2 regions of the Pseudomonas fulva genome follow, and region 1 is predicted to be linked to the other one. Evidence: riboswitches for the same ligand, from Rfam matches in the RefSeq annotation. Region 1 holds a riboswitch; the other holds the start of a gene.

Region 1 (4,179 bases):
GACGGTAGGCCGAGACGCCCCGCGGCACCACAACAGAGAATCACTGCCTTGGCCTTGATCACGTGAAAATCGGCGGTGCGGCAGTCGAAACCCATCAGGCCGTTGACCGAACCGTCGGCAGCGGTCAGCAAACGCGTGGCCACCAGGCGATTGGTGATGTCTACCCGGGCACGCTTGAGCTGGCGATACAGCACCTTCTTGATGTCGTGCCCTTCAGGCATCGGCAGCACGTAGGCGCCCATGTGGTGAACCTTCTTCACCGCATAGTCGCCTGTCTCGTCCTTCTCGAACTTGACGCCCCAGCGGTCGAGCTGCTCGATGGTTTCGAAGCTATGGGTGGCATAGGCGTAAACGGCGGCCTGGTTGACGATGCCGTCGTTGGCTACGGTGATTTCCTTGGTGTACTGCTCCGGCGTAGCGTGGCCGGGGATCACCGCGTTATTGAGGCCATCCATGCCCATGCTGATGGCACCGCTGCGCTTGACGTTGGCCTTGTCGACCAGCAGCACGCGCAGGTTCTTGTTGCGCTCCTTGGCTTTGATCGCCGCCATCGGGCCAGCCGTGCCGCCGCCGATGACGACGATGTCGTATTCCTGCTCCAGGGTGTCGATGCTCATGACTGGGCGCCCTTCTGTCGGTCGATGCGCAGGCGATACTGGAAGGCATCGCCGCGGTAATAGAGGTGTTCGAAATCCAGTGGTGTGCCGTCGGCGGTGTGGGTCAGGCGCTCGATACGCATGATCGGCGCGCCCTCTTCCACATTCAGCGCCTGGGTCAGGTCACTGTCGGCAAGCACCGCGTCGATGGCCAGATAGGCATGGCCGAGAGCGATGCCACAGTCGTTTTCCAGAATCAGGAAGATGTCACGGGTCACCAGATCCGCCTTCTCGAGCCTTTCGCCGACGGCATGGGGCAGCCAGGTGATCTCCAGGGAGATCGGCTCGCGGTTGATCAGCCGCACCCGGCGGATTTCCGTGACGGTGCGGCCCTCCGCCACTTGCAGGCGCTCGGCCACCAGGGCCGAGGCCGGGACATGGCGCAGGCTGCGCAGCTTGTTGAGTACCTCGTAGCCCATCTGTTTCATCGACTCGCCCAGCCCCTGCAGCGTGCTGACGTTCTGGAAGGCCTTGGGCTTGGCCACGAAGGTGCCCTTGCCATGGATCTTGAAGATCAGCCCTTCCTTCTGCAGGTCGCCCAGTGCCTGGCGCACGGTAATGCGGCTGACGCCATAGGTCTGGCCCAGTTCGGCTTCCGAGGGCATGCGGCTGTGGGGCGCGTAGCTGCCATCAAGAATGCGCGCACGCAGCAATTCCTTGAGCTGGCTGTAAAGGGGAACGGGCGATAGAGGGATGAGCTGAGACATCTGTATCCTTTTTGATCGACTTGTCATAACAAGTAGTGACAAGAAAATAACGAAAAAGCCCAAGCTCAGGAAATATTGATATCGAATAAGCATATGGCAGCCGGTATGGACGCCAGCAGTTGGAAACAAGCCTTTCCCCGGCGGACAGCGGTGCGAGATCGCACCGCGAAGACCTGTAAGGTGAAAGTGCCAACAACGCTTACGCACAAGGCGCGGTTCTAGCCTGCGTAGTCGCCGCGGTTCGGCAGAATGCCGGTTGATCACAGGCGACGCCAGCGGGGTATGGTCTGGACACCGGAGCCATGCGTCAGCCGATGGAGGTCCGCTTGATGGTGCTAGACAAACCCGCTGCAACTCGCTGGATCAAGCCCGGCTTCCATCACAACGTGTGGTCATAGAGAATCGCCGCGCCCACGCCGATCAGAACCAGGCCACCGAGGATTTCCGCCTTGCGGCCGATCGCGGTGCCGATCAGGCGCCCGAGCATCACGCCAATGGTGACCATGGTCATGGTTGCCAGGCCGATGGCCAGCGCCGCAACCCAGATGTTCACATCGACGAAAGCCAGGCCGACGCCCACGGCCAGCGCGTCGATGCTGGTGGCGAACGCCGTGGCGGCCAGCAGCCAGAAGGAATGCGAGGTGGGTTTGTCTGCTTCGCCGTCGCCGCTCTCGGGCTGCAAGCCTGCGTAGATCATGTGGCCGCCGAGCACCAGCAACAAGGTAAAGGCGATCCAGTGATCCCACTGCTCCACATAGCCCGCCGCGGCCTGGCCGATGAACCAGCCGACCACAGGCGTGATGGCTTCGATCACACCGAAGATCAGACCGGTGCGCAGGGCATCGAGAAACCTGGGTTTGTGCAGGGAGGCGCCCTTGCCGACAGCCGCGGCGAAGGCATCGGTGGACATGGCGAAGGCCAGCAAGACAAGAGAAAGGAAACTCACGGTTACGTCTCGGTCGGGCTATGAGTCAATGACGGATACACGCGCCCGACCTCAGGCACGTATCAGTCATTGGTCTCACCAACCGAAAGGTGTTCGTACCACGGCTGCTGCCGAGAATGTTGATACGAACGCTGCCGAGCGAACCCGGAAGCAGGCTACTCCCCAAAGAGGCCCGCACTTTACTCAAAAGCGCAGCGCGAAAAAACCATTTTTTCTGCCGGGAAATCGCTTGCCAGGGCGGGCAAGGCTTGTCCGGGACAGGCGTGCACGCTGTCGACGGGCCAGCGCAGGATAAAACAGGGGCCGCACGGCCCCAAGGGGCGGCTCGACGAGCCGCCATCCGCAAGAGTCAGCCGGTGACGCAGCCGTTCGGCTTGCGCCCGGCGAACACCTCGACCAGGCTGGCGACAACCATCTCGCCCATGCGCGTGCGCGTCTGCACCGTGGCGCTGGCGCGGTGCGGCTGCAGCACCACCCGCTCGAGCTCGAACAGCTCGCCCGGTACCCGGGGCTCGTCGGCGAACACGTCCAGCCCGGCCCCGGCGATCTGCCCGCTCTGCAGCGCGGCGACCAGGGCCGGCTCGTCGACCAGCTTGCCGCGGGCGATATTGATCAGGTAGCTGTCGCGCCCCAGGGCCTGCAGCACCTCGGCATTGACGATGGCCTCGCCCTTGTCGGCCGCCGCCGCCAGGATCAGTGCATCGCTGTCACGGGCCAGGCTCGGCAGATCGGCCACGAAGGTGTGCGGCACGTCGCCCATCGCGTGCAGGTCGGTGTAGCTGATCGGGCAACCGAAGGCCGCCGCGCGGGCGGCTACCGCGCGCCCCACCCGGCCCATGCCGACGATACCGATACGCATGCCGGAAACCTGCCGGGCCAGGGGCAGCGGCACCAGCGGCGTGGCGCTTTTCGCCCATTGGCCGCTGCGCACGTAGCGGTCGCCGGTGCTGATGCCGCGACACAGGTCGATCAGCAGGCCGATGGCCAGGTCGGCGACGTCTTCGGTCAGTGCGCCAATGGTGGCGGTGACCTGAATGCCACGGTCACGGGCATAGGCCAGATCGATCGCATCGGTGCCCACGCCGTTGACCGCCACCACTTCGAGCTTCGGCAGCTGCGCCATCAGCGCCTGGCTGATGCCGGTATGCCCGCCGGTAATCACCCCGCGGATAGTGGCGCCGTGCTGCGCCAGGTAGGCGGCCTTGTCGGCCTGCTCGTGGTAACGGCGAATGGTGAACAGCTCATCGAGCTGGGCGCGGATCTCGGGAATCAGAATGGGGCTGAGCTGCAGGACTTCTGGTTTCATGGGTACCTCGATTGGTGTCTTGGGCAGGTCGTTCAGCCACGCCCGACAAAGGGCATGTTGGTGGCCATCACGGTCATGTTCAGCACGTTGGCCGACAGCGGCAGCGCAGCGATGTAGCGCACCGCATCGGCGACGTGGCCGACGTCGACCATCGGCTCGACGGCGATCTCGCCATTGGCCTGGCGCACGCCCCTGGTCATGCGCACCGACAGCTCGGTCAGGGCATTGCCGATGTCGATCTGGCTGCAGGCGATGCCGAATTCGCGACCATCCAGCGCCAGGGACTTGGTCAGCCCCAGCACCGCATGCTTGCTGGTGGTGTAGGCGCTGCTAAGGGGGCGCGGCGTGTGCGCCGAGATCGAGCCGTTGTTGATGATCCGGCCGCCCTGGGGCGACTGCTTGCGCATCAGCCGGAACGCGCCACGGGCGCAGAGGAAAACGCCATTGAGGTTGGTGTCGATGACGTTGCGCCACTGCTCGACATCCAGCTCGTCCAGCGTCACGGCCGGCGTGTTGACGCCGGCGTTGTTGAAGATCACGTCGAGCCGGCCATGGACCTCCTCG
Region 2 (4,179 bases), 1.3 Mb from region 1:
CGAGGGCATCCAGGCGCATCTGGTCGGTGCTCATCTGGCTGGCGCGGTGGGCGAGCTGCCGGCGTGCGGCCTGCTCGGCCTGCTGGTCGAGGACGCCGACGCCGAGCGCGCCCGCTGGCTGATCGGCGAGTACAATGGTGCGCAACCGCTACCCGGTGACGAGCCGGATTCCGTTCAGGGCGTGCTGCTGTGTTGAGCGGCGTGTGCCACCCCATCCCGATGAGCCTTTCATGAGTGGACGCTTCGCGCTGTTTCGCTGGACGCCCGCCTTTGCGGCGCAGCCAGGCTTTCCCGCTGACCAGCAGCCCCACTGGAACTTCGCGCCTGGCTCCCAGGTGCTGTTATTGCGCAGCGACCATGAACAGCCTGCGCTGGTTCGCGCGCGCTGGGGGTTGACCCCCCCCTGGTTGAAGGACCTGTCGAAAACGCCGGCCCACGCCCGCGCCGAAACCCTGGCCGAGCAGCCGATGTTTCGCGACGCGTTTCGCCTGCGCCGCGGCCTGATTCCGGCCAACGGCTTCTACGAATGGCGCGGTGCCGCGCGCAAGAGGCCGTACTGGCTGAGCAGCGAGGAGTCGCTGCTGTATTTCGCCGCAGTCTGGGAGGCCTATCCCGTCGAGGGGCAGGTTTACCTGAGCACGGCGATGATCACCCAGGCGGCCGCGACGCTGCGCCGCCCGTTGATTCTCAGTGCACACGACAGGCAGCGCTGGCTGGCCGCCGATACGCCACTCGAGGAGCTGCAGGCGCTGCTCGTCGGCAGACCGCAGCCCCTGCGGGAACGGGTATTGAGCAATCTGGTCAATGACCCGAAGCTCGACGGGCCGGAGTGTCTGACGCCTGCCTGAGGCTTTGGCCTGTGCTTGAATATGGCAGCCTCAGCAGGCCGCTGAACAGCCTAGGCGAGGCAACTGACGCGAGCTGTTTTTAACGACGCGGCGGCAACGTAGGTAGTTTTTCAACAGCCTGCTAGCATAACTCGCTCAATTTCCCAGGGAGCTCCAGCATGAAATCGTCGTTGTCCATTACCACGCTGACCGCGGCACTGCTGCTGGCAGGATGCCAAGCCGTCAACACCACCAGCGGTGGGGCGGTAGGTGTCGAGCGCAAGCAGTACATGTTCAGCGCGCTGTCGACCGATGAGGTCAACCAGATGTACGCCCAGTCCTACCAGGAAACCCTGCAGAAGGCCTCCAGCCAAGGCGTGCTGGACAAGACCAGTGCCGATGCCAAACGCCTGCAGCGTATCGCCGATCGGCTGATCAAGCAGGCGCCGTTGTTCCGCCCGGATTCGGCGCAGTGGCAGTGGGAGGTCAACCTGATCAAGAGCCCTGAGCTCAATGCCAACTGCGGCCCCGGCGGCAAGATCATCTTCTACAGCGGCATCATCGAGAAGCTGAAGCTCACCGATGACGAAATCGCTGCGGTCATGGGCCACGAGATCGCCCACGCCCTGCGTGAGCATGGCCGCGAGGCGATGTCCAAGGCCTATGGGCTGAACATGGCCAAGCAGGGCGCTGCCGCGCTGCTGGGCGTGAGCTCGGATCAGATGGCACTGGCCGATGCCGCGGTGAACTACGGCATGACGCTGCCCAACAGCCGCAGCAACGAGAACGAAGCCGACCTGATCGGCCTGGAGCTGGCTGCCCGTGCGGGCTTCAACCCCAACGCGGCGGTCACCCTGTGGGAGAAGATGGCCAAGGCCAGCGAAGGGGCGCCGCCGGAGTTCATGAGCACCCACCCGTCCTCGTCGAGCCGTATCGCCTCGCTGCAGGCCGCCATTCCCAAGGTCATGCCCCTGTATCAGCAGGCCAAGAAAAGCTGATCCTCGCGACATTGGCATCCGGCAAACGGGCCGGTTAGCCAACCAGGCAGCTGGTCGTGCTCTGGCCACTCGGACTTAGTTCGAGGCCGCTGTCTGGATCGGCGGCGGCCTCGAACCCTTGATCAGCCGTTCAGGATCCCGCTCAGCAGCATCGCCTGGTAGGCGGCATAGATCGCCAGTGCCGCGAAGGCGATGGCGGCGAGTCGGCGAATCAGGGTGAGCGGCAGGCGGTCGGCGGCGAAGTTGCCGGCCAGCACCACCGGCACGTTGGCGATCAGCATGCCCAGCGTGGTGCCGAGCACCACCATGATGAAGTGCGGGTACTGGGCGGCGAGCATGACCGTCGCCACCTGGGTCTTGTCACCCATCTCCGCCAGGAAGAAGGCGATCAGCGTGGTCAGGAACGGCCCGTAGCGCTTGAGGTTGGAGCTTTCGTCGTCATCGAGCTTGTCCGGGATCAGCGTCCACAGCGCCACGGCGATGAACGAGGCTGCCAGGATCCAGCTCAGCAGTGCCGGCGACAGCAGGCCGGCTACCCAATTGCCCACCGCCCCCGCGGCCAGGTGGTTGGCGAGGGTGGCGACCACCATGCCCCAGATGATCGGCCAGGGCCTGCGAAAGCGCGCGGCCAGCAACAGCGCGAGCAGCTGCGTCTTGTCGCCGATTTCCGCCAGGGCAACGATCAGGGTGGGAACGAAAAGAGATTCCAGCATCGAGGTTCCTAAAGGGGCGGGTAGACACGGCTATGACACGTACAGCCTTCCCGCCCCGGGTAAGGTGTTCGTGTCATAGGTCTTGTCAAACCCTGCGCGGCGTTCGAGCCGAACGGCGCCGATCCGTCTGGGCGGATCTTGGGTCGCACGCACCATGGTCAGCCGACCAAGTATGTTGATGCATGCCGGGCGAGCGGGCGCTCGCGGGAGACTACTCCCCTAGGACGCGCGCATTCTGCCCAAACGCCGTTCGTTGGGCAAGGCCTGCGCCGCTGTGCCGCAGGCGCGGGCCTTTACGGGTTGAGCGCCTGGTAGATACGGAAACCATCGGCGTCGGCCAGGGTGTGGCAGGCGCCGATATGTTGTTCGATCAGCGGCGGGTACTTGAGAAAGCGGTTGGCCACCAGGCGGATCTCGCCGCCCTTGCGCAGGTGCCGGGAGGCCTGGCGCAACAGGTCTTCGCTGGCCTGGTAGTGGGTATGCACACCCTGGTGGAAAGGTGGGTTGCTGAGGATGGCGCTCAGCTCGACGGGCGCCGCGGCGATACCATCGCCACTGATGACCTCCGCCTGCAGGCCATTGGCAGCCAGCGTCAGGCGGCTGCTGGCGACGGCGAAGGCATCGACGTCCAGCAGGGTGACCTGGCTGTGCGGATAGCGGCGTTTGAGTACCGCACCGAGCACGCCGGCACCACAACCAAAGTCCAGCAGATGACCGCCTGGCAGTCGATCCAGATGCTTGAGCAGCAGCGCGCTGCCGGTATCCAGCCGGCCGTGGCTGAACACCCCAGGCAGGGTGACCACCTCGAGCGGGCCGTCATCGAGCGGCAGGCTGTAGCGCTGGACCAGCGAGGCGAGAGCGGGTTGCATGGGCGCCTGAGCCACGCGCACCTGCCACAGCTGGCAGTGGCGCGCGCTGTCGAGTTTGCGCGGCGTGCCGTAGGCCGCCATCTGCTTGGCCGCGCGCTCGACGCCGGCGCGCTTTTCGCCAACCAGGTAGAGCAGCTTGCCGGGCAGGCGGGCGGCCAGGGCATCGAGCAGGTAGGCCGTCAACTCGCGGGATTTGGGCAGGAACAACACCGCTGTCTCGAAACCAGGCGCTGGTGGTGCCACGTCGAACGTACTGCGCCCGGCGAAGCGCGCCTCGAGCCTCGCCTGGTCACCGGCATGCCAGCCCCAGCCCGAGGCCTGGGGCAGGTGTGCCAGCAGATCATCGGCCGGCAGGCCCGCGAGCAGGGCGGGGCCAGCGAACAGCTCGGCCTGGCGCAGCAGCACTTCACTTCGCGGATCCATCAGATCTACCCCGGCAAAAGCGCGAAGGGTAGGGGCCTGCGCCGCAAGCTGCAAGCCCGACGCGCCAGGCGATCAGTTGACCTGGCGTTTGGCCTGCCCGGCGAAGAAGCCCGCCGCGTTTTCCGCCAGTTGGCCAACGATCCGCTGGCGCGCCTCGCGGGCACCCCAGGCGCTGTGGGGCGTGATGATCAGGCGCGGGATGTCGGCAGCCAGCAGCGGGTTGCCGTCTTTGGGCGGCTCCTGGGTCAGCACGTCGGTCGCCGCGCCACCGAGCTGGCCCGCGCGCAGGGCATCGGCCAGCGCCTGTTCGTCGATCAGGCCGCCTCGGGCGGTATTGATCACGAAAGCG

The links. A riboswitch is a leader RNA that binds a small molecule or an ion and turns the genes downstream of it on or off. The one in region 1 is predicted to bind manganese.
Region 2: it holds a riboswitch for manganese, as region 1 does, so the genes downstream of both, K8U54_RS04255 (TMEM165/GDT1 family protein) here and mntP (manganese efflux pump MntP) in region 1, are expected to answer to the same signal.

Annotation. Positions count from the first base shown of each region.
Region 1 covers NZ_CP082928.1:5,043,768-5,047,946, reverse strand. The annotation lists gene K8U54_RS23315 (fumarate reductase/succinate dehydrogenase flavoprotein subunit) at 1-611, opposite strand, end outside; gene K8U54_RS23310 (GntR family transcriptional regulator) at 614-1,363, opposite strand; gene mntP (manganese efflux pump MntP) at 1,743-2,273, opposite strand; yybP-ykoY riboswitch at 2,314-2,480, opposite strand; gene K8U54_RS23300 (2-hydroxyacid dehydrogenase) at 2,659-3,615, opposite strand; gene K8U54_RS23295 (SDR family oxidoreductase) at 3,648-4,179, opposite strand, start outside.
Region 2 covers NZ_CP082928.1:944,188-948,366, reverse strand. The annotation lists gene K8U54_RS04270 (DUF2007 domain-containing protein) at 1-196, shown strand, start outside; gene K8U54_RS04265 (SOS response-associated peptidase) at 231-848, shown strand; gene K8U54_RS04260 (M48 family metallopeptidase) at 1,007-1,825, shown strand; gene K8U54_RS04255 (TMEM165/GDT1 family protein) at 1,948-2,535, opposite strand; yybP-ykoY riboswitch at 2,626-2,770, opposite strand; gene K8U54_RS04250 (class I SAM-dependent methyltransferase) at 2,832-3,830, opposite strand; gene K8U54_RS04245 (2-hydroxyacid dehydrogenase) at 3,903-4,179, opposite strand, start outside.